Regions from separate parts of the Nocardia violaceofusca NBRC 14427 genome, predicted to be linked through region 1. Evidence: riboswitches for the same ligand, from Rfam matches in the RefSeq annotation. Region 1 holds a riboswitch; each other region holds the start of a gene.
What was found. Region 1 has a riboswitch for S-adenosylmethionine ahead of AC5592_RS08530 (hypothetical protein). Riboswitches for the same ligand answer to the same signal wherever they lie in the genome.
Positions count from the first base shown of each region.

Region 2: another riboswitch for S-adenosylmethionine. It lies ahead of AC5592_RS24315 (aminotransferase class V-fold PLP-dependent enzyme); the one in region 1 lies ahead of AC5592_RS08530 (hypothetical protein).
Region 3: another riboswitch for S-adenosylmethionine. It lies ahead of AC5592_RS03130 (GNAT family N-acetyltransferase); the one in region 1 lies ahead of AC5592_RS08530 (hypothetical protein).

Region 1 is NZ_CAWMPM010000009.1:73,524-81,463, forward strand. It holds gene AC5592_RS08510 (DUF167 domain-containing protein) at 1-208, shown strand, start outside; gene AC5592_RS08515 (tRNA (cytidine(34)-2'-O)-methyltransferase) at 224-688, opposite strand; gene AC5592_RS08520 (DUF3017 domain-containing protein) at 818-1,063, shown strand; gene metX (homoserine O-acetyltransferase MetX) at 1,093-2,211, opposite strand; gene AC5592_RS08530 (hypothetical protein) at 2,256-2,495, opposite strand; SAM riboswitch class IV at 2,509-2,620, opposite strand; gene AC5592_RS08535 (NADP-dependent isocitrate dehydrogenase) at 2,933-4,150, shown strand; gene AC5592_RS08540 (MFS transporter) at 4,321-5,625, shown strand; gene AC5592_RS08545 (FAD-binding protein) at 5,789-7,051, shown strand; gene AC5592_RS08550 (hypothetical protein) at 6,989-7,940, opposite strand, start outside.
Region 2 is NZ_CAWMPM010000030.1:119,592-127,531, reverse strand. It holds gene AC5592_RS24330 (TetR family transcriptional regulator) at 29-652, shown strand; gene AC5592_RS24325 (DUF2752 domain-containing protein) at 814-1,266, shown strand; gene AC5592_RS24320 (hypothetical protein) at 1,296-1,484, shown strand; gene AC5592_RS24315 (aminotransferase class V-fold PLP-dependent enzyme) at 1,501-2,967, opposite strand; SAM riboswitch class IV at 3,015-3,128, opposite strand; gene AC5592_RS24310 (flavin reductase family protein) at 3,236-3,700, opposite strand; gene AC5592_RS24305 (crotonase/enoyl-CoA hydratase family protein) at 3,885-4,706, shown strand; gene ppa (inorganic diphosphatase) at 4,790-5,281, opposite strand; gene AC5592_RS24295 (D-alanyl-D-alanine carboxypeptidase/D-alanyl-D-alanine-endopeptidase) at 5,550-6,977, shown strand; gene AC5592_RS24290 (zinc-dependent metalloprotease) at 6,992-7,940, shown strand, end outside.
Region 3 is NZ_CAWMPM010000004.1:133,631-141,570, reverse strand. It holds gene AC5592_RS03155 (BUD32 family EKC/KEOPS complex subunit) at 1-62, opposite strand, end outside; gene AC5592_RS03150 (hypothetical protein) at 194-700, opposite strand; gene AC5592_RS03145 (META domain-containing protein) at 764-1,201, opposite strand; gene AC5592_RS03140 (L,D-transpeptidase) at 1,232-2,428, opposite strand; gene AC5592_RS03135 (rhomboid-like protein) at 2,703-3,389, shown strand; SAM riboswitch class I at 3,481-3,571, shown strand; partial or broken gene AC5592_RS03130 (GNAT family N-acetyltransferase) at 3,565-4,041, shown strand; gene AC5592_RS03125 (LLM class flavin-dependent oxidoreductase) at 4,170-5,249, shown strand; gene AC5592_RS03120 (ABC transporter substrate-binding protein) at 5,246-6,853, shown strand; gene AC5592_RS03115 (ABC transporter permease) at 6,859-7,815, shown strand; gene AC5592_RS03110 (ABC transporter permease) at 7,808-7,940, shown strand, end outside.

The sequences.
Region 1 (7,940 bases):
CATCAAACCCAACAGCCGCAAGGGCCCACTCGTCGAAACCCTCGACGACGGCACCCTGCAGCTGTACGTACGCGCCCCCGCGGTGGAGGGCAAGGCCAACAAGGCCGCGATCGAACTTCTCGCCGAGCACTACGGTGTGCCCAAGTCGGCCGTCCACCTCACCGCGGGCGCCACCTCCCGCTTCAAACGCTTCGCGATCGACCTCTGAGGCGCCCGACGGTACCTATACGGCTCCCGGGAACCCCAGCTGCCGCCATGCCTCGTACACCGCGACCGCAGCGGCATTGGACAGGTTCATCGACCGGCGGCCCGGCAGCATGGGGATGCGTAGCTGGTCGGTGATGTGCGGGTCGGCCAGGACGTCGTCCGGGAGGCCGGTCGGTTCCGGACCGAACAGCAGGACGTCACCGGCACGGTAGGCGATATCGGTGTTGTGCGTGGTGGCATGGGTGGTGAAGGCGAAGACGCGCTCGGGCCGCAGGGATTTCCATGCGGCGGAAAGGTTTTCGTGCACGGTGACCACCGCGAGATCGTGGTAGTCCAATCCGGCGCGGCGCAGCTTCGGCTCCGACAGATCGAATCCGAGCGGCTCGATCAGATGCAGTTCGCACCCCGTGCCGGCCGCCAGACGGATCGCATTGCCCGTGTTCGGTGGGATACGCGGTTCGAAGAACACCAGCTTGAGCACACCGAGACGGTACCCGCTCCCGGTGGCGGCACGACCGGACATGCGAGAATCGCAGCCGTGACCGACGTGCCGACCACCCACCCGCAGCATTCCAGCCCGGCGAGCCGCTTCTTCCAGGTTCATCTGCCGATGCTGCTGGTCGTCGTGGTGCTGCTGGTCGCGGTGGTTTTCCTGGCGCAGGACCGGTGGCGGCGCGGTGCGTTCTTCATCGGCGGTGCGACGCTGCTCGCGGCCGTGTTCCGGTTGTGCCTGCCGTCGGCGCGAGTCGGGCTGCTGGCGGTGCGCAGCCGTCCGTTCGACATCGGCGCCTATACCGTGCTGGGCGGCGCGATCATCGTGCTGGCGGCCACCATCAGCAGCCTCGGCGTCGGCTGAACTCGGTCGGCTGAACTCGCAGGACGGACTCAGGATTCGCGGGCGTCCTGTGCGGCGCGCGCCAATTCCATCGTCTGCTCCAGCAATTTGCCGATGGCCTCGATCTCGGTGAGGAAACCGTCGTGGCCGTCGCGTGAATGCACGACTTCCAGACCTTTGCAGCCGGGCAGCAGATCGGCCAGTTCCTGCTGGGTCCGCAACGGGTACAACCGGTCCGAATCCACGCCGCCGACCACGCACGGCACCGGGGTGGCGGCCAGCGCGGCCTCGATGCCGCCGCGTCCGCGGCCGACGTCGTGCCGGTTCATGGCCTCGGTCAGCAGCACGTAGGTGGCCGCGTCGAACCGTGCGACCAACTTGTCGGCCTGATGCTCCAGATAGCTCTGCACCGCATAACGTCCACCGTCCCAAGGGTTTTCGTCGCCCTGCGCGGTATTGGCGAACCGGTGGTCGAGTTCGAATTCGGTGCGGTAGGTCAGATGCGCGATCCGGCGCGCGATGCGCAGACCGGCCAGCGGCCGGCGGCCGGTGCCGTGGTAATCGCCGTCCTGCCAGTCCGGATCCGAGGTGATCGCGGCGATCTGGGTGGTCTGGGTGCCGATCTGATCCGCGGTGGCGCGGGCGCCGACCGCCAGCACCAGGGCCGCGTCGACGCGATCGGGGTATCCGACCATCCATTCCAGCACCCGCATGCCGCCCATCGAACCGCCGACCACCGCGGCGATGCGGGTCAGCCCGAGCAGGTCCAGCAGCGCCACTTCGGCGCTCACCTGGTCGCGGATCGAAATCTCCGGAAAGCGTGCGCCCCAGGGCTTTCCGTCCGGCGCGAGGGACGAGGGGCCGGTGCTGCCCTGGCAACCACCCAGAACGTTGGTCGCGATCACGCACCAGCGGTCGGTGTCCAGTGCCGCGCCGGGCCCGACCAGTCCGTCCCACCAGCCCGGCAGGGCGTGCAGTTCGTCGGGTTGCCCGCAGACGTGCGAATCACCGGTCAGCGCGTGTTCGACCAGCACCACGTTGTCCAGGCCGGGGGCCAGTTCACCCCAGCGCTGCACGGCCAGTTCGACACCGGGGACGACCGCGCCGTTCTCGAGGCGGACATCGCCGACGCCGATGATGCCCACCGTGCCGTCCGGCGGCGGTAGCAGTGTCGTTGCGCCCGGGCGTGACGTGCTCGATTCGATACTCACGGTCACCGTGCCGTCACCACGTCGAGCCGTGCCACGCGATCGATCCCTGTCACCCGCATCGGCCCGCGGACCTGCCGGAACGCGGCGCCGGCGGCCGCCGGGTCGGCGCACGGCGAGAGCGCGCGCGTGGTCGAGGCGGTACGGAGGGCTGGGGCACACACATCCCCGATGGTAGCGATACGGCTGCGCCGCTCCGCCGCCTCCACGGACTTGCCGGCGATGGGCACGGTGGACTCGCTCACTTGTTGCTCCTGACAGTCGCGCTTGCTCTCGGCTTTCGAGAGCCCGGTCAATCACCCGGAGCACCCCACCGCAACTGGAGGGTTGCCGGCCAGCGAGCCGGGGCTTGGCGCTGGCGCTCATGACCTGCCGTGGATGGTAACAATCGGGCACGACCGGGGCGAGGGTTGGGCTCGGCCGATTCGAGGCGGACGTTCGCGGCGTATGTCCGTTTCCCTGTCGATCGCCATCGGGCCGGTGTGACGCGGGTAGCTCTCAATGGGACCGCCCCTGTCAGTGAGACCCAGCGCACCAGTACGCTTGTCTTGTTTAGCACCAGGCGTCTCGTGGACAACGCGGGGCGTATACGTTGTCTGTTGAACAGCTGGGGTCCGCTCACAAGCGTGCTCGCCTGGCCGTGCAATGGGAGCACACCTTCCTTAGGAGGACACGAAGATCCATGTCCAAGATCAAGGTTGAAGGGACCGTCGTCGAACTCGACGGCGACGAGATGACCCGGATCATCTGGCAGTTCATCAAGGACAAGCTGATCCATCCGTACCTCGATGTGAACCTCGAGTACTACGACCTCGGCATCGAAACCCGCGACAAGACCGATGACCAGGTCACCGTCGACGCGGCCAACGCCATCAAGAAGCACGGCGTGGGCGTCAAATGCGCCACCATCACCCCCGACGAGGCACGTGTCGAAGAATTCGGCCTCAAGAAGATGTGGCGTTCGCCGAACGGCACGATTCGTAACATTCTCGGCGGCACCATTTTCCGCGCGCCGATCATCATTTCCAATGTCCCGCGTCTGGTTCCCGGCTGGACCAAGCCGATCATCATCGGCCGTCACGCCTTTGGTGACCAGTACCGCGCCACCGATTTCAAGGTGCATCAGGCCGGCACCGTCACGATTCAGTTCACCCCGGAGGACGGCTCCGAGCCGATCGTCCACGAAGTGGTGAAGATGCCCGAGGACGGCGGCGTCGTCATGGGTATGTACAACTTCAAGAAGTCGATCGAGGACTTCGCGCGGGCGTCGCTGAACTACGGCCTGCAGCAGAACTACCCCGTCTACATGTCGACGAAGAACACCATCCTGAAGGCCTACGACGGCATGTTCAAGGACACCTTCCAGGAGATCTTCGAGACCGAGTTCAAGGACGAGTTCGCGGCCGCCGGACTGACCTACGAACACCGGCTGATCGACGATATGGTCGCCTCCGCGCTGAAGTGGGAAGGCGGCTACGTCTGGGCCTGCAAGAACTACGACGGCGACGTGCAGTCCGACACCGTGGCGCAGGGCTTCGGCTCGCTGGGCCTGATGACCTCCGTGCTGCTCACCCCGGACGGCCGCACCTGTGAGGCCGAGGCCGCGCACGGCACGGTGACCCGCCACTTCCGGCAGCACCAGCAGGGCAAGCCCACCTCCACGAACCCGATCGCCTCGATCTTCGCGTGGACGCGGGGTCTGGCGCACCGCGGCAAGCTGGACAACACCCCCGAGGTCATCGGCTTCGCGCAGACCCTCGAGGACGTCGTCATCAAGACCGTCGAGAGCGGCCAGATGACCAAGGACCTGGCGCTGCTGGTCGGCGGCAACCAGGGCTATCTGACCACCGAGGAGTTCCTCGGCGTGCTGGATGCGAACCTGGCGCGCGAACTGAGCTGAACGCTCACGACCGGCCGGAATCCGGCGCGGCCGGTAGACATATCCGGGCACCCGCCCCCACCGATCCCGGTGGCCGCGGGTGCCCGAATTGCTTTCCGCACCCCATCGCGTGAGTCGAATCACCCCGGCCGCCGGTATCGCCGCGGCGACCGCGCGTGTTGGCCACACCCATGGCCGACTCAGCTCCCGTGCGCACCGCACCACCCGTCGACTTCCCATCGGAGTCACCCGCGAGTGCCGCGTCGTCCCGTGCGGCGCTCGGCTCCGGCGCGGCGCCGCGGACTCGCACCGATTGGCACATTCCGGCGATGCTCGCGCTGGCGCTCGGCGGTTTCGGGATCGGCACCACCGAATTCGTCACCATGGGACTGCTGCCCGACATCGCCGCGGACCTGCATGTTTCGGAGCCCACCGGCGGACATGCCGTCTCGGCGTACGCGCTGGGCGTGGTGGTCGGCGCGCCCGTGATCGCGGCGCTGTGCGCCCGGATGCCGCGCAAGCGCCTGCTGATCGCCTTGATGGTCGCGTTCACCATCGGAAATATCGCCTCGGTGCTGGCCCCGGCCTTTCCCGCTCTGGTCGCGGCCCGGTTCGTCGCGGGCCTGCCGCACGGCGCCTATTTCGGCGTGGCCTCGCTCGCGGCCGCCTCGCTGGCTCCGGTGGGGCAGCGGGCCAAGGCCGTCGCCGCGGTGATGCTGGGCCTGAGCGCCGCCAATGTGGTGGGCGTCCCCGCCGCCACCTGGCTGGGGCAGGGCCTCGGCTGGCGCGACGCCTATGTGGTCGTGGCCGTCATCGGGCTCGCCACGGTGTTCGCGATCAGCCGCTTCGTACCCGATCTGCACGGGGTCCGGGTGACCGATCCCCGCACCGAACTCACCGCGCTACGCCGTCCGCAGGTGCTGCTGACGCTGCTGGTCGGCGCGGTCGGATTCGGCGGCATGTTCGCGGTCTACACCTACATCACCTCGACCCTCACCGACGTCGCCGGCCTGGGACAGGGCCTCGTACCGATCGTGCTGGCCCTGTTCGGCCTGGGGATGGTCGCGGGCAATATCGGCGGCGGCGTCCTCGCCGACCGCGGCGTGGACCGCTCGATCTTCGTCGCACTCAGCGCGATGGTCGTCATCCTCGCGGGTTTCGTTGCGGCAGCCCACAACCCGTTCACCGCCGCTGCGGGCGCCTTCCTGGTCGGCGCCTCCGGAGCCGCACTGGCTCCCGGCCTGCAGACCCGCCTGATGGACGTCGCTGACGACGCCCAAACCCTCGCCGCCGCCCTCAACCACGCGGCGTTGAACATCGCCAACGCGGCGGGCGCGTGGCTGGGCGGGCTGGTGATCGCGGCGGGACTGGGATACACCGCGCCAGCCGTCGTGGGAGCGGGCCTCGCCGTCGCGGGGGTGTTCCTGTTCACCGTCACTGTGTGGTCGGCTCGCCGGGTGTCATCGCACCACCAGGCCGCCGTCGGCCGCGGCTGATCGTCTGCTCCGGGCGGGAAGCTCAGTGTCGGTGCGGTACGGCAGCGCGTGACGATCCGACCGCGCCCTACTCCTGGCAGTGAGAAGCCGTCCCGGCAGCTCGCTACGATGACGGCGTGCCGCATACCGCTGACCGGACGGTGACACGACCGCTGCCGAAATCATGAGTGCCGCTGAGGTTTCCGCCGCCGAATTCGACACCGACTTCGGTGGCTTGCATCGAGCCACACCTCGAGCGATTCATCGGTTGCCGTCCGCCTTTCCGTCCGCCCTGCTCGGCTCCGGCCGGCCGTTGACGCTGCGGGGCTCCGGGCATTCCTGCGCGGGGCAGACGGTCACCGCCGGCGAGCTGCTCGTGACGTACGCGCCCGAGAGCGCGACCCGGGAGATCCGGGACCTCGGCGAGGGATTGTTCGAGGTCCCCGCGGGTGCGAGCTGGCACGGGCTGGAGCGTTATCTGAACCGGCGCGGCCGGGCGTTTCCGGTTCTGCCGAATTATCTGCACATGTCTGTCGGGGGCACCCTGTCGGTCGGCGGCGCCGGGTCCGAGTCGATCCGATCCGGCTGGCAGGTCGACCAGGTGGAGCGCATTCAGTTGATCGACGGAACCGGAAGCAGCCGTTGGTGTTCCCGAACCGAACACGGCGAGTTGTTCCGGTTCGCGCTCGGCGGACTGGGCGCCGTGGGCCTGATCGAGCGAGCGGTACTCCGGACGGTGGAATACGAGCCGCGGATACACGAGCATCGGGACGATCACGCGACGCTCGGCGCACTGGCCGAACATACCGCCCGAGTCGCGCGGGCCGGCGACGTCGACTCCTACTGGGGAATGTCCCGGCACGGCCGAATCCGGTCGGTAACCGGATGGCGTGGCGACGGCCCGGCCCGACCGTGTGCCGGCGAGAACTGCGCCGTCCTCACCGAGTCACCGATGTGGGAAACCGATCCGCATGCCGCACCGCCGCCTCCCGCCGATCGGGGACGGATGTGGGCCGACTACGTGGTACCGGCGGAACACTGTGTCGCGATGTTCGAAGCTGTTGCGGCGCAGCTGGATCGGGCTCCCTTCGACGATCCTTCGACCATGATCTACGCGCTGGTCGTGCGCCGTCCGACCGACGCGGTTCCCTTCGCCTTCGCACCGGTCCTCACCGCACCCGTCTCGGTCGGGGTGGGACTGTATGCCACCGTCGACCGCGATCCGGCCGCCGAAGCCGCTGTCAGGCAGACCTTTCGCGACTTGCAGCGACGCTGTTGCGAGCTGGGCGGCCGCCCGTACCTGTACGGAGTCGTCGACCTCGAAGACGCGAAGATTGCCAGCCTCTACGGCGACGACCTCGATAGGCTCGCCGAACTCCGTGCCTTACTGCGGCTCGGGCACGTCAACGCGAATCTTCCGATTGTGCGAGCGGCCGTGCGGGCCTGAGCTCGGTCTCGGAGGGATCTCCCACGTCGGTGTGCCGTAGACGTTCAGTTTGTCGATGCCATGTTCCGGTGAAAAGCCGAGTGCGAGCGCTGAAGAACGCCATATCGCGCCACAGGACCGCGCGGCGTGACCCATCGCATCGATCGCCCGTGTGCTGCCGTGGTGCCGCACCGCCAGCTCACGTACGAGCGCGTTGATGTCGTCGGAGCGCTTCGTAGCCAAAGACACGGTGTATGAAGGGTCTTCATCTCCGTGGCGGGTGCAGCAGACGAAGTAGCTGAAGTCGTGCAAGTGGGCGGCGTCGACACCGCACCGGGTGAATTCGGACAGTGTTTCCCACGCGGACTCGCCGAAATAGCGGACCAATTTCATCGGCACCGCTACGTCTCGGGAGCGTGCTCGCAGGTAGAGCTTGTACGTCGGGCGGGCGTGCGCGTCGACCTCTATCGCCAGCCCGGCGTTGCGAAACAGATCGTCGTTCACGGGTATCGGACACAATCCCTCGAACCCGGGCCACCGTCGGCTCACGGCCTCGAAGGCATCGGCCCTCGCGGCCCCGCTGCAGTACACCTTCAGGCCGGCAAGGCGATCCGGCTCGGCGGGGTGGTGCACCATCCCGAGCCACATCGCCGGGCGTCGACCCCACTCGATCGCGGCAGGATCAGGGTAAACAGTGGTGACGAATGCGTGCAGAAGGTCGACCACCTCGTCGTTCCCATCCGGCAGCCAGGAAACCAGCCGCGCGATGGCGGCGAGGTATGCCTCCAGCCGAACCGTGAACTCCGGTTCCCAGGTAGTGGTTTCGGTGATGTAGCGCAGCAGGCGGGCGGAGTGTCCCCGCCCGCCGGTCACGCTGGCTTCGAACGGTATCCCGGACAGTGTGATCCCG
Region 2 (7,940 bases), on a different contig from region 1:
TCCGCTGGTAGGACGTATCGTGCTCAGGGTGGAAGCAGTGAGTGCCCGGGAGCGGTTGATGGTGGCGGGGGAGCGGCTGATCGCCGAGCGGGGATATCTGGTGCCGCTGCGCGATATCGCCGCCGCGGCCGGGCAGCGCAACAACTCGGCGATCCCGTATCACTTCGGCTCACGCGACGGACTCGTCGAGGCGGTGGTCCAGCAGCGGCTGGCGACTTTGGAGGTGCGCCGGTTGGAGTTGCTGGCGCAGCGCCCGGCCGCGGCCGCCGACGATGTGCACACTCTGCTCGACGCACTGGTCATCCCCATGTTCGAACTGGGAGCGCGTGACGAAAGTTCCTATTACGCAAGGTTTCTCGAACAGATCCGCACCCATCCCGCAGTGTCGGACGCGGCCAATCTGGACAGCGCCGAACGGACCTCGGTGCGAGTGATCGTGGGCGGGCTCGACCGCGCTCTTTCGGACCTGCCGCCGCGCCTGCGGCATCGCCGGCTGCGCAGCCTCACCACGGTGCTGTTCGCGCTGCTGGCCGACCACGAACGCGCCGTCGAGGCAGGCCGGATCGCCGCCGACGACCGGGAGGCCTGGGACCAGGTGATCGACATGCTCGCCGGCACCCTCACCGCCCCGGTGACGACGCGTACCCGCTGACCGTGTGACCATCGGTTCGAACCGAATTTCCCTGGATGCCCAGGTTTCGCGCTCGGACGCACGACAGCATCCGAGTGAGCATCACGGCGACGGCACCCCCGGATCGGTGGTGTGGAGCCGAGGCTGGCGGCTCACCACGCCCGCCGATTACCGTGAACCCTGTGGATATCGCGCGCGAGCTGCCCGGCGAACGGTCGGTGCCGCGTACCGGATGGCGTAGTCAGGGCGGGCCGCTACTGGCGGCCGGTGCGGTGGTCGCCGCGGCCGCGGTGCTGCACTTCCACGATCCGCACAGCCAGGGGGCATACGGGATATGCCCGTTCTATGCGCTGACGGGATGGTGGTGTCCGGGCTGCGGTGGACTGCGGGCTGTGCACAATCTCACCGAAGGCCGGGTACTCGACGCACTGCACAGCAACGTATTCGTGCTTCCGCTGCTGCTCACCCTAATGCTGTGGTGGGGGCGGTGGGCTCTGAGCCGCTGGCGCGGCCGAGCCGACACCGCCTGCCCGTTCACCCTTCGTGGCCAGGCGCAATGGTGGCTGATCGGGCTGCTCGTGCTGTTCACCATGGTCCGCAATACCCCGTGGGGTACATGGTTGGCCCCGGTCTAGGCGGGCATGCTGGAAATATGACCCAGGAAATCGCTGATTCACTGAAGGCTCGGGTGCGCGAGAAGATGCTGCGCCAATTGAACGAGGACGGCGCGCCCGACGCCGAGCAGGACGATCCGCGCCAGATCGCCATCGAGAAGGATCTCGAGGCCATCGACTCCGTTCCCGACGGCGATCCGCTGATCGAAGAATTGGCCGCCCGCTACCTGGTGCCGTGAATCGGATCGTGCCGGATCAGATCGCGCAGGGTGCCGCGCCCTGCCCCGCCTCCGTCAAGCCGGGCCGGGTCTCCGGCAGCGGGGACCACTGGCCGCCGGCATACGTGTAATTCCACGAAGCGCCGTCTCGAACCAGTCGGCTCAGCGCCTCGAGCAGGCGATCCACATCCGCGACCGACGTGCCCAGACCGACGCTCGCGCGCACCGCGCCGTCGACACCGAGCCGCTGCAGCAGGGGATGTGCGCAGAAACGCCCGTCACGCACGCCGATACCGAATTCGGCCGACAGATACGCCGCGACCCGGCCGGGCTCGAACCCGTCGACGGTGAATGCCACGATGCCCACACTGTCGGCACTGTCGGAAAAGATGCGCAGTTGCCGAACGCCCGCAACGCTTTTCAGGCCGTCGCGCAGGCGGCGGATCAAGTGGTGTTCGTGCTCGACCACGGCCTGTTCGTCGAGGGCATACAACGTTTCGCAGGCCGCCGCGACGGCCGCCGCGCCCAACACGTTCGGTGATCCCGCCTCGTGCCGCTGCGGTGCGGGCGCCCAGTGCGCCTGCTCGGTGGTGACCGCGGTGACCGCCCCGCCGCCGGCCAGATACGGCGGCGCCGCGTCCAGCCAGTCGCGGCGGCCTACCAGCACACCGGCGCCGAAGGGCGCGTACAACTTGTGCCCGGAGAAGGCCAGGTAGTCGATGCCGGTTCCGCCGGATTCCGCGAACGACTGCAGGTCGATTCGGCGATGCGGGGCCAGTTGCGCGGCATCGACCAGGATGCGGGCGCCGTGGCGATGCGCGATCGCGGTCAGTTCCGCCAGCGGCAGCACCTCACCGGTCACATTCGACGCGCCCGTAACCGCAAGCAGTGCAGCGGGTTCGGCGCACAGTTCGGCCTCGAGCCGCCGCAGCGTCTCCGCGATCGTCGCGGCGGCGGGAACCACCCGGCGGCCGCGGCGCGTCCAGGGCAGGAAATTCGCGTGGTGTTCGATATCGAGCACCACGGTGTCGCCGGGAACGCAGCACGCCAGCAGATTCAGCGAGTCGGTGGTGTTGCGGGTGAACACCACCACCTGGTCGTCGGCGCAGTTCACCGCCCGTGCCACCGCGACACGCGCTGCCTCGTAGCGATCGGTGCTGATGCGGGAGGCGTATCCGGCGCCGCGGTGCACGCTGGCGTAGTAGGGGAGCAGTTCGTTCACGCGGTCGGTGACCTGGGCCAGGGCGGGGGCGCTGGCGGCGTAGTCGAAGTTGGCGTAGGTACGGAAACCGCCCTGTACCAACGGAACTCGCAGATCGCAGCCGGAGACGCGCGCGATCGGTTCACCGGTGCGGCAGGAACGGGTGGCATGGCCGGCGCAGTCCGGCGCCGAGCAGGTGCAGGAGGCGCCGGAGCGGGAGGCGTAGCCGCCGTGAGCGCAAACCTGTTCCGGGACAACGGTTTCGGCGGTAGCGGCGGCAATTGTCGAGACAGCAGTACGCATCGGGGCGATCCCTTTGTTCAGGGACTCCGGACGTGGAGGGTGATCGGAGTCCGCGCTTGCCGTGCTCGGTCGAGCATCGGCCAGGTCGTCACCCGGAGCACCCCACCGCGGAGGAGGGTTGCCGACCAGCTAGCCGGGGCTTGACGCTGGTACTCGTGACCTGAGCCGAGAGTGGCAGAACCGGCCCGGCGTTGTCAAGCACCCGACTCGAGCGAGCAGTGGCGCCGCGCCGCCCGCGAAATCGGCGACGCGTGAAAGGAATTGCGGCTCAGTCCAATCCGGCTGGGCGGTGATAGGTGCCGTTGTAGTACAGCAGCGGGTTGCGCATCGGCTCGCCACCGGTGTCGTCGTGCACCCGGGTGACCAATCCGACCACCAGGGTGTGGTCGCCGATGGGAATCAACCGATGCACGGTGGCCCGCACCCAGATCGGGGTGCCGTGCAGCACCGGCTCGCCCGTCTCCAGCGTCGACCACAACTCCGGGTCGGCGAAACGCTCTTCGGCGGCGCGCGAAAACCGTTGTGCCAGATGCTGTTGATGTTCACCGAGGAAGTGCACGACGACCGAATCGGCCTCGCTCATCGCGTCGATGGACGAGGAGGTGTGCGCGATGTTGAACGAGATCAGTGGCGGATCCAGCGACAGCGAGGCGAAGGAGGTGGCGGTGAAGCCCACCGGGCGTTCCGGCCGGCTCAGGGTGACGATCGTCACTCCCGCGGGGTAGTGGCGCATGGCTGCCCGGTACTGCGCTGCGGTGACGCCGTCGTGCTGAGATTCGAGATGCTGAGGGTCGAGATCGGCCAGCTCGGCGTCGGGTCGCTGGGAACTGCTCACGCCTCCAACCTACGTCGTGCCCGCCCTCCCGCAATCCCGACGCCGTCCCGGCGCCGCCGAACTGCCCCGATACGCTGGACGAATGAGTGATTGGAAGGCCTTCGACGTCGAGCGCACCGGTCACGTCGCGCGAGTGACGCTGACCGGACCCGGCAAGGGCAATGCCATGGGCCCGGATTTCTGGAGTGAACTGCCACTGATCTTCGGCGAGCTGGACGCCGACCCGGAGATCCGCGCGATCGTGCTCACCGGCTCCGGTAAGCACTTCTCCTACGGCCTCGATCTGCCCGCGATGAGCCCGACCTTCGGTCCGCTGCTGGGCGAGAAGGCCCTGGCCGCACCGCGCACCGATTTCCTCTACGAGATCCGCCGCATGCAGGCCTCGGTGACCGCGGTCGCCGACTGCCGCAAACCCGTGATCGCCGCGATCTCCGGCTGGTGCGTGGGTGGCGGACTCGATCTCATTGCCGCCGCGGATATCCGCCTGGCCAGCGCGGAGGCCAGCTTCAGCCTGCGCGAGGCCAAGGTCGCCATCGTCGCCGACATCGGATCGTTGCACCGGCTGCCGGGCATCATCGGCGAGGGCCATGTGCGCGAGCTCGCCTATACCGGCAAGGACATCGACGCCGCGCGGGCGGAGAAGATCGGCCTGATCAACGACGTCTATCCGGACCAGGAAGCGGTTCTGGCCGCCGCGTACACGCTGGCGGAGGAGATCGCCGCGAATCCGCCGCTGGTCGTGCAGGGCATCAAGGACGTGCTGGACCAGCCCAAGGCCGGCAAGGTGGCCGACGGGCTGCGGTACGTCTCGGCGTGGAACGCGGCCTTCCTGCCCTCGGAGGATCTGACCGAGGCGATTCAGGCCGTCTTCGAGAAGCGCAAGCCGAACTTCCAGGGCAAGTAGCGCACGTGACTTCCAGGGCAAGTAGCGCACGTGCGACGGCGCTCGGCGGGACGCATACGCCCGCGAGCGCCGTCGACCGGCACTCAGTGCCCGCCCTGCTCCTGCAGCCGCTCGAACGCCTCGGTGGTGAGAGTCTCGGCCTTGGCCCGGCCGTCCCAGCCCTCGACCTTGACCCACTTGCCGGGCTCGAGGTCCTTGTAGTGCTCGAAGAAGTGCTCGATGGCCTTGCGCTCGAATTCCGGGATGTCGTTGACGTCCTGGATGTGATCCCAGCGCTTGTCGCCGGCCGGCACCGCAACGACCTTCTCGTCGCCGCCCGCCTCGTCGCTCATCAGCAACACGCCGACCGGGCGGGCCTCGACGATCACGCCGGGGAACACCGACTCCGGCAACAGCACCAGGCAGTCCAGCGGGTCGCCGTCGGAGCCGAGGGTGTTCTCGATGTAGCCGTAGTCGGCCGGGTAGACCATCGGGGTGTAGAGGTAGCGGTCCAGCCGCACCCGACCCGTCTCGTGGTCGACCTCGTACTTGTTGCGCTGCCCCTTGGGGATCTCGATGGTGACGTCGAACTCCACGTCATCTCCTTCGTCCGATGCGTATGCGTTGATGCGGTACGGCTGCTCGCCGGCGTGTGCCGCGGCCGACTCGCCGACCGGTCCGGTGGGCTGCCGACGCGCCAGCTCGTTCGGTGGAACGCCGGCGAGGTGAGGATAGTGTGGTCGATGCGCGCATGGGTGCGGCAGGGAGCGTCCGCCTCACACGGGTGAATAGGGAGACAGCTGTCACGTGGTAGGTCGAGGTAGGAAGAACATCGGTGGGCTGGCCGCTCGCCGACGCCGCAATATGTGGGTCGCGGTGCTGGTCGCAACCGTTGTCGCCGTCGTCGTGGCCACGGTGGCTCTGGTGACGGTGCGGCCGTGGACCGAGGAGTTCCGGCACGGGGGTCTGACGATAGCCGCACCCCCGGCCCCCGTGAAGCCCTTTCCCCAGCTGAATCCCGCCTCGGCGAGTGCGCCCGAACCCAGCCGCCAGGGTCTGGCCGCTGCCCTGGCCCAGGTGGCTACGAGTCCGGACCTGGGCAATTTCGCCGGATCGATCTCCGATCCCGACACCCGCGCCACGCTCTGGAGCGCCGATCCGGACAAGCCGATGATCCCGGCGTCGACCCTGAAGGTCATGACCGCGGCGGCCGCGCTGCTGGTGTTGCCGCCGGATCGTCGGCTCACCACGCGGGTGGTGGCCGGTTCGGCGCCCGGTGAGGTGGTGCTGGTCGGCGCCGGCGATCCGACTCTGACCGCGCAGGCCGACGGCAAGGGCTACTACCCGAACGGGCCGAAGTTGTCGGATCTGGTGGCTCAGATCCGTGCCGCCGGGCATCCGGTCGACACGGTCGTGGTCGACACCTCGCTGTATTCGGGTCCGACTTCGCCGGCCGGCTGGGATCCGGCCGATATCGCGGGCGGTTCGTGGGCGCCGATCGAACCGGTGATGATCGACGGCGGCCGCCTCGACCCGCTGGTCGAATATTCGCCGCGTTCGGCCACGCCCGCCCTGGACGCGGGTCGCCGGCTGGCGCTGGAACTGGGCGCCGACCCGGCGAAGGTACGGCTGGGCAAGGCCGCCCACGGCGCCGCCGAATTGGCCCACGTGGATTCCGCGGAACTGCGGGACCGCTTGCGGGACATGATGATTCACTCCGACGACGTGCTCGCCGAGACGATCGGCCGGGAGATCGCGGCGGCGACCGGTGGCGAGCAGTCGTTCGCCGGTGCCGCCTCCGCCACCCTGACGGCGTTGAAGGCGGCGGGTTTCGACACCGCGGGCGTCACCCAGATCGACAACAGCGGACTGTCCACCGACGACCGGGTTCCGGCGCGACTGCTCGACCGGATCATCGCCGAATCGGCCGCGTCCGCGCAGCCGGGCGGTGCGGATCCGGGCGGCACCACACCGCCCTCGGTCGTCAACACCGGCGACGCCGCCGCGGTCGCCTCGCCGCTGGCGCCGCTGCTGGACTATCTGCCGGTCGCCGGTGGCACCGGATCGCTGGCGGTGCGGTTCGTCGACGGCGGCCCCGAGCGCGCGGGAGCGGGCTGGGTGCGTGCCAAGACCGGAACTCTGTCGGTGTCGAGCGCGTTGGCTGGATATGTGTTGGATCGCGACGGCCGCGTCATGACCTTCGCGCTGATGTCGAACGACCGGCCCCCTGAGGCCAGCCGCCCGGCATTGGACGCCGTCGCCACCACGCTTCGCAACTGTGGATGCTCCTGACGGGTGGAAATGCGATGACCGGATCCGGTGACCCCGCCGATGGCCGTACCGCCGACGATGCCGTGGTCGCCGGTCGCGAAGCCACGGACGTGGCGAAGAACGCGTCCGCGAAACGCTCGGTGCTGGCCGGCTCGGTCGATTGGCAGCTGGCCGCACGAGCCGGTAGCGCCGTGGTGCCGTCCGGTCCGCGCACCACGCGGTATTCCGCCGAACAGGTCGTCGAGGAACTGTCCGAGGCGTCCGTGCGGGCCGAGGGCCCGGTGCGCGAGGTGAGTCTGCTTCTCGACGACCAGCCCGTTCCGCAGGCCACGATCGTCGATCGCCGCGGCTGGATCCGCGCGGCCGCCGAATCCATGTCCGAACTCACCGGATCCGCCGACGACGGCCGCGGCCGCTTCGCCGGGAAACCGGCCGGCGTCCAGGCCGGGGCGATGCTGGCCTTCCTGTCCACCGCGATCCTCGGCCAATACGATCCGTTCAGCGGGCCGGACGGCACCCTGCTGCTGGTCGCGCCCAACATCATGGCCGTGGAACGCGCACTCGGCGTCTCGCCCAGCGATTTCCGGCTGTGGGTGTGCCTGCACGAGGTGACGCACCGGGTGCAGTTCTCCTCCGCGCCCTGGCTGGCCGACTATATGAAGCAGAACGTCGACACCCTCGGCGCCGTCGGCGACGAATCGGTGAACGAGGTGCTCACCCGGCTGCTGGAGGAAATGCGTCGCCGCCGCGACAACGGGGTGAGCGACGATCCCGCCGATCGCGGCATCCTCGGCCTGCTGCGCGCCACCCAGCCGCCGCCGCAGCGCGACGCGCTGGACCGGTTGCTGATGCTCGGCACGCTGCTGGAGGGCCATGCCGACCACGTGATGGACGCCGTCGGCCCGGCCGTGATCCCCACCGTCGCGCAGATCCGCGAGGCATTCGATCAGCGTCGCCGGCGCCCGGCCAATCCGGTCCAGCGGC
Region 3 (7,940 bases), on a different contig from region 1:
ACGTCGACGAGCGCCGCACCACCACCCACGCCCACGCCGATGACACGGCCGGCGCCTACCAACTCCGCCAGCTCTGTATCGCTGCAAGACGTCAGGAACGCCGAGATCCTTTGGTGGCGTGCAATTCTGGCGGCCGTCATCGCACGATTGTCCCACCGCTCAGGCTCCGGGCGGCATTCGATGTCGCCGCCGGTCAGGCCGTGGCTTCGGTGGTTCGACCGTGCAGCAAGGCCAGCAGTTGCTCGGTGTGGCCTGGTAGCTCCACGTCGGCCAGGCCGATGATCAGATCCCGTAGGGGCAGTGGCTGATCGACCAGCACGGCGTCGTTGGAGAGCAGGCGGGTGGGAACCAGGGTGTCGAGTTCGGTGTCGCTGAGGGCGGGGCCGGAGAGGCTGCAGAGGACCCCGGCTTGGCGGTGCAGGCGGTCGCGCAGGCCGGTGCTGCCGCCGGCCAACTCGATGACACGGTCGATGGTCCAGATGTCGAGGGCGATGCGATTGTCGTAGGTGGTGTGCTCGCCCGCGGCGACGGCTGACGCGGCGGCGATGGTGGCGGCGGTGATCAGGCAGACGTGTCCGAGTATCTGATCAGCGTTCCATTCGCCTGGTGCGAGGGCGATCGTCTGATTCGAATCGGCCACGGCGTCAGCGGCTTCCAGAAGCGTGCGGTACGCGTCGCCCAGGGCGGTGGTGTCAAGCATCGTGTAATTATGCAGGTATATGCCTGCATAATTCAACCGGGAATATGCAGGCCCACGCGGAGTTCAGCCGGCCGGTTCCGACTCGTGCAGTGTCACGGTGCGGTCGGCGGTCTTCAACGTCAATGTCGCGCCGTCGAGACTCCATGCCGGGCTTGCCTGCAGGAGCGAGGTCGCCCATTCGTCGGCGCCGGCGCGGTCGCCCACGCAGGCCATGCGGGTGCTCGCGAGGGGGCCGGTGTGGAGGGTGTTACCGGTCAGGTCGGCGGAGCCCATGAGGGTGTTGCAGCCGGCGGTGGCGCTGAGGCGGCCCTCGGTGAAGGTCAGGCGCAGGGGGCCGTCGCCAGGGATTCGCGGGCCCTGGACATCGGTGGAGACGTAGGTGTGGCCGACGGGGGTGGCGGGCGTGGAATCCGTTGGGGTGGAATCGTTTCCGGAGGAGCAGGCGACGCCGGCCGCCAGCACGGCTAGCGCGGGAACTATGCGCAGGAAATTCGCCGACATGATCCGATGGTAGCGGCCGGGCGGGCCGGATCAGCTGCTCGCGTTACCGGCCTGCCATACATTCCACGGGACCTCCCAGTCGCCGTAGGTGTCCCATACGGGCAGCGGCTGGCCGCCCGAGTTGGTGATCTCCACGACGTCGCCGACGCCGAAGTGGTCGAAGAACCACTGGGCGTTGTCGGGTGAGAGGTTCACGCAGCCGTGCGACACGTTGCTGGCCCCCTGCTGTCCGACCGACCAGGGCGCCGAGTGGACGAATTCGCCGTCGTTGGAGATGCGTTCGTCCAGGTCCACCTTCTCGCGGTAGTACCCGGGCTGGCCGGCGCAGACCCCGTAACTGCAGGAGTCCATGATGATCGACGGCGATTTCTCCGAAATGACGTGCGGCCCTTCGTGGGACGGGAATCCGGGCGAGCCGAGACTCATCGGCATCTGGTTCACCTGCGCGCCGTTGTGCAGGATCGTCAGCTGTTCGGTGTTGCCGTCGGCCTGGGCGATCCAGGCGTCGTGGACCGTGTAGTCGGCGCTGTTGTTCTCCGCGCCGAATACCCCGTCGCCGAGGTCGAGACCGAAGACGTCGGCTTCGATGTGGATCTTGGTGCCCGGTTGCCAATACTGCGCGGCGCGGTAGTGCACATCCTTGTCGTCGACCCAGTACCAGGCGCCCGGCTGCGGCGGGGTGACGGTGACCTTCAGATGCTTCTGCACCTCCGCCTTGTTCGCCACCGGCTGGGTGAACTGGAAAACCATCGGCTGCCCGACCCCGATTCCGGTCTGAGCGACCAGATCGGGGGCCGGTACGACATTCGCGTAGGCCTTGTGGCCGGCGTCGATCGTGGTGACGGTGACCGTCTTGTCGGTCGCGACCTGAGCGAGGTTCACCGCTTGGGCGTCGACGCGGTAGGTGGTCCCGTAGTTCAGCGGGTCCTTCGAGGTCCAGCTGTGATGGTCGGCGCCGAAATCGCCGGCGACCGCTTTGCCGTCGCCGTCGGTGACGGTGACCTTGGTGAGCATGCCGTCGGCGGAGTTCACCACGAGGGGCGTCGCCGGATTGAGTGGTCCGTGATCGGCGGCGGGCACATCGATCGCCGCGGGCGCGGTGATATCGGGCCCCTTGGATGCCGGCGCCGAGGAGTTGCCGCCACCCGAGCCGCCACAGCCGCCGAGGAGCACAACGATCGCCGTCAATACCGCCGACACCACCAGTAGAGATCGACGCCTGCGCACGTCCTCACCGCCTCTGTCTCGCACCCTCGCATGCACAGCGCCCATCCGGGACACAGCACCCTCCAGTCCACACCATGAATCCGGTGTCGCACCGCAGCAGAGAGTACGTGTCGTCGCCGCTCGGCGCGCGCCCGGCACAGCCGGACCAGGCGTTTTGCCGTTTTCGCGGTATTCGGCGGGGTGTGGCGCCGGCTCACCCGCCGCGGGTGAGTGCAGCGCCGGCGTGAGGGCTCATAGTGAAGCGATCTTCGATGTCCGTCGAGGAAGGTGACCGATGCCCAGGCGAGATGGCTCCCGGTGGCGGACCGCCGCGGCCGCGATCGGCGACTACATCCGGCACGCGCCCGGCACCTACATCTGGCTGGCCATCCTGCTCGTGTCCACCCTCGTGGTCCGGCACCTGTCCCCCGATCAGGCCGAGATCCTGCTGGGCAACCGCTCGACCAATCTGCACCACCTGCGCGAGGACCCGGTGCACGTGCTGATCTCCAGCGCCTTCTGGCTCGCCGGTGGCGGCTGGTTCGGCTACGCGGTCAGCTACAGCATCTTCCACGCCCAGGCCGAACGCTGGCTGGGGACGCTGCGTTGGCTGGCGGTGGTCGTCATCGCGCACGTCGGCGCGACCTACCTCAGCGAAGGTGTGCTGTATTGGGCTATTCATCACGGTTACGCGCCCGAATCCGCGGTGAACACCCTCGACTACGGCGTGAGCTACGCCTTGGCGGGTGTGATCGCCGTGCTGGTGTATCGGATCGCGACGCCGTGGCGGTATCTGTATCTGCTCGGGGTGGTCGTCTTCTACGCGATTCCGGTGTTCGCGAACCGAACCTTCACCGACATCGGGCATTTCAGTGCGATGGTGCTCGGTCTGGCCTGCTATCCGCTGACCCTCGGGCGGCCGGGTGTGTGGGATCCGGAGGTGGCGGTTCGTGGGCTCGCCGGGTCGGTGCGACACCGGTAATCACACCGCCGGAAGGGCGTCGCGGCAAGGATTGGATTCAGTGCGATCCAGAGTGCTGACCCCGCACCGGAATTCCCCTAGCGTGACGTTTCGCCCATCCAGAGCGATCGAGAGACCCGGCTCCACGACGTCGCAGCAACCCCCCGACTGGGTGTGGGTGCTACCGCCGGGACCGATGGAGGAACTAATGGTACGCAGCGTTTTTCACGTCGGCCAGGACGATCCGATGGCCGCGCCGCTGCTGGCGGAGTTGGCCATCGAATACAGCAGCCGCTACGGCGGGAGCGTCGGTGAGGTGCACGCCGATCTGGTGAACTACCCCGCCGCCGATTTCGCGGCCCCGCACGGCGATCTGCTGGTGGTGGTCGAGGACGGCGAACCCGTCGCCGGCGGGGCGTTCCGCCGCTACGACGAGCGGACCGCCGAATTCAAACGAATCTGGACCGCACGCGAGCACCGCCGCCGCGGCCTGGCGACCTTCGTACTCGCCGAACTCGAGGCCGAAGCGCTACGCCGCGGCTATCGGCGGATATTCCTGACCACCGGTCCGCGGCAACCCGAAGCGGTCGCCCTGTATCTGTCGGCGGGCTACACCCCGCTCGAACGCACTCCGTCCGGGCAGCCCGGTCTGCTCGCGCATCCGTTCGAGAAGTATCCGACGCGTGTGGCAAAAACGCAGCGGCGCAATCGTTTCGGGCGCGAGCGCGACGGTGTGTACACGCCGGTGCGGTCCGGATTCCGCTATCCGCCGGTGCGCGGCGAGGCCGGTGCCGTCCACGTATGAAATTCTTGTTGTTGACGCTGATCACCCACCAGCCCGACCCGGTGACCGGCGTACTCGAATCTCCCGCGCGCCGTCTGGGCCGCGTAGTGGACAGTGCCCGGCTCGCCGAGACGCTCGGCTACGACGGGTTCGCGGTCGGCGAACGCCACGAGGACCCGTTCCTGTCGTCCGCGCCGCCGGTGGTGCTGAGCCACATCGCGGCGCTGACCTCCCGGATCGCGTTGTTCACCGGCGTCACCACGCTGAGCCTGCTCGATCCGGTGCGCGCCGCCGAAGACTATGCGACGCTGGACAATCTGTCCGGTGGCCGTCTCGAGCTCATCGTCGGCAAGGGTAACGGCGCGGCGCAGGCGAAACTGTTCCACGTCACCACCGCCGACCAATGGGACCGCAACCGCGAGGGCTACGAACTGTTCCGGCAGCTGTGGCGCAGCGACGACGTCACCTGGACGGGCCGGTTCCGGCCGTCGCTGTCCGGTGCCAAGACCCTGCCCCGGCCCTTGCAGCCGGAACTGCGGATCTGGCACGGCAGCGCCACCAGCCGGGAATCGGTGGAAGTGGCCGCGCGCCATGGCGATCCACTGTTCTCCGCGAATGTGACGTACCCGATCGAACCGTACGCCGAACTGGTCGACCATTACCGGGAACGCTGGGCGGCTCACGGCCACGACCCCGCCGACGCGCTGGTCGGCGCCGGGACGGCCGGGTTCTACGTCGCCCGCGATTCCCGCACCGCGCTCGACACCTATCGCCCGATCTTCGAAGCACGCCGCGCCGTCGCCCGGAAATTCGGTGCGCCGGAGGTCTTCACGTCGGTGGAGGACTTCATCGAGCGCAGTTCGGCCGTCGTCGGCAGCCCACAGCAGGTGCTCGACAAGTTGGGGCGTTATCACGCGCGGCTGGGCCACGAGGTGATCCATCTCGGCGCCGACGGCGACGGGCTCACCGACAAGCAGCACCGCGAAAGTCTCGAACTGTTCCAGGCCGAGGTGGCGCCCCCATTGCGCCAGGCCATTCCCAGCCGTCCGCTCGGCGGCGACCGCTATCGTATCGATCCACCCGGAGTCACCGAATGAAACGAATCCTCTCGCCGGCGCTCGCGCTCACCGCGACGCTGGCGATCGCCGCCTGCGCGAACACCTCCGGTGGTGGCGGCGACGCCGGTCCCCCGCAGCCGGGCGGCACCCTGCGCTACGGCCTGTCGCAGGCGCCGACCTGCTCGGATCCGGCCCAGGCCGGTACCAACCAAACCCTGTACGTGGCACGCCAGATCGTGGATTCGCTCACCGACCAGGATCCCGCGAGCGGGGAGATCAAGCCGTGGCTGGCCACCTCCTGGCAGGTGAGCCCGGACGCGAAGACCTTCACCTTCCATCTGCGGCCCGATGTGACGTTCAGTGACGGCACCCCGCTGACGGCCACGTCGGTGCAGAAGAACTTCGACGCCATCGTGCACACGCTCACCGCGGCGAAAGCGCCGCTGGGAGCGAGCTATCTGGCCGGCTACGCGGGCACCACGGCGGTCGATCCGCTCACCGCCGAGGTTCGATTCGACGCGCCGAACGCCCAGTTCCTGCAGGCCTCCTCGACACCGCAGCTGGGGATTCTCGCGGACGCGACCACCGCGAAACCGGCCGAACAGCGCTGCCTCGGCGACAATATCGGCAGCGGTCCGTTCGTCTACGCCGGCTATCGCCAGGACGCGTCGGCCACGCTGGTGAAGCGCCCCGGATATCGGTGGGGTTCGGCGGTATTCGCGCATTCCGGCGAGGCGTATCTGGATCGCATCGAATTCACGGTCGTCCCCGAGGCCGGGGTGCGCACCGGTAGCCTGTCGTCGAATCAGCTCGACGCCGTCAGTGACGCGCTGCCCCAGGACGTTCCGCAACTCGAGGCCGCCGGCGCCAAGGTGCAGTTCGACTCGAACCCCGGCGTTCCCTTCGGGCTGCAACCGAATGTGAGCCGCGCGCCGCTGTCGGATTCCGCCGTGCGCCAAGCCCTGTTGCACGGAATCGACCGCAAGCAGCTGGTGGATACGGTGCTGGGGCCGCAGTTCCTGCCCGCCACCGGGCCGCTGGCGTCGAAAACACCTGGCTACGTCGATCTTTCGAAGTCGATAGCCTACGACCCCGACCAGGCGCGCCGCATTCTGGATCAGGCCGGGTGGGTCCCCGGCGGCGACGGGATCCGGGTGAAGGACGGGCGGCGACTGTCGTTCGGTGTCCTGTTCGGTGCGCAGTTCGCCGCGAATCAGGCGACCTTGGAATTGGTGCAGCAGCAATTGCGCAAGATCGGAGTGGACATCCGGCTGGAGTTGACGCCCGTCGCCGACTACACCGCGCGGCAGAACTCCGGAGATTTCGACGCCACCTACTTCAACACCACCCGCGCCGACGGCGACATCCTGCGCACCACGTTCGGCCGCGGGCAGCGAAACCTCAACCAGCGCGGTCCGATTCCGGCGCTGGACCAGGCGCTCGCCGACCAGCTCTCGACCACCGACCCGGCGGCACGGGCGGGGATCATCGGGCAGGCGCAGCGATCGGTGATCGAGAACGGACTGTGGTTGCCGACGATCGAACTGTCGCAGGCGATCGGGGTGTCCGGCGCGGTGCACGATCTGAAGTTCGAGGCCTCGGCGCGCCTGCAGTTCTACGACACCTGGTTGAGCAAGCGATGACTCCGATGACCCGGTATGTGATCGTGCGGGTGCTGCAGGCGATCGGGGTGCTGTGGGCGGCGTTCACCATCTCCTTCGCCGTGTTGTTCCTGCTGCCGTCGGATCCGGTGCAGATGGCCGTCGACGCGGATCCGGGCGTGCCTCCGGATCCGGCCGCCATCGCGGAACTGAGGGCCAGATACGGGCTGGATCGCTCGGTGCCGGAACAGTATTGGACCGCGCTCACCCACGCCGTCCGCGGTGACCTCGGACGCTCGCTGAACACCGGGCAGTCCGTCACCGGCGCGCTGGCGCAGTCGATTCCCTCGACGCTGGCGCTGGCCGGTCTCGCGCTGCTGCTGGCGATCGTCTTCGGCACCGCGCTGGCCGTGGCCGCGTCCTACACCCGGCGCCCGTGGTTGCGGAATCTGCTGACGGCGTTGCCGCCGATCGGTGCCGCGATGCCCACGTTCTGGGTGGGATTGCTTCTGCTGCAACTGTTCTCGTTCCGGCTGCGCCTCGTGCCCGCATTCGGCGGGACCGGCTTCAGCGGCACGATCCTGCCCGCGATCACGCTGGCCGTGCCGGTCGGCGCGGTGATCGCGCAGGTGTTCTACAGCGGTCTGGCCACCACGTGGCGGCAGCCGTTCGTCGATGTGGCCTTCGCCAAGGGCGCCTCGCGGCTGTGGGTGCAGTGGCGGCATGTGCTGCGCGCGGCGGCCGGGCCGGCGCTCACCGTCGCGGGACTGTGGGTCGGCACGGTGCTGGCGGGTTCCGTGGTGGTCGAAACCGTGTTCTCGCGCGGCGGCCTGGGCCGGCTCACCCAGAACGCGGTGCTGCATCAAGACATTCCGGTGGTGCAGGGCATCGTATTGATCGCCGCGCTGGCCTTCGTGGTGGTGAACCTGGCGGTGGATCTGATCTATCCGCTCCTCGATCCCCGCGTCGCCGTCGCCCGAGAGAAGGTGGGCGCTCATGTCTGACACTCTGCTCATCGCCGAACCCACGGCCGCACGGATCACCGAGGTGCGGCGGGCGCTGGCGCCGAAACGTCTGCGTGCCTCCGCCGGACTGGCGGTGTCGGTTCTCGTGCTGATCGTGGTGCTCG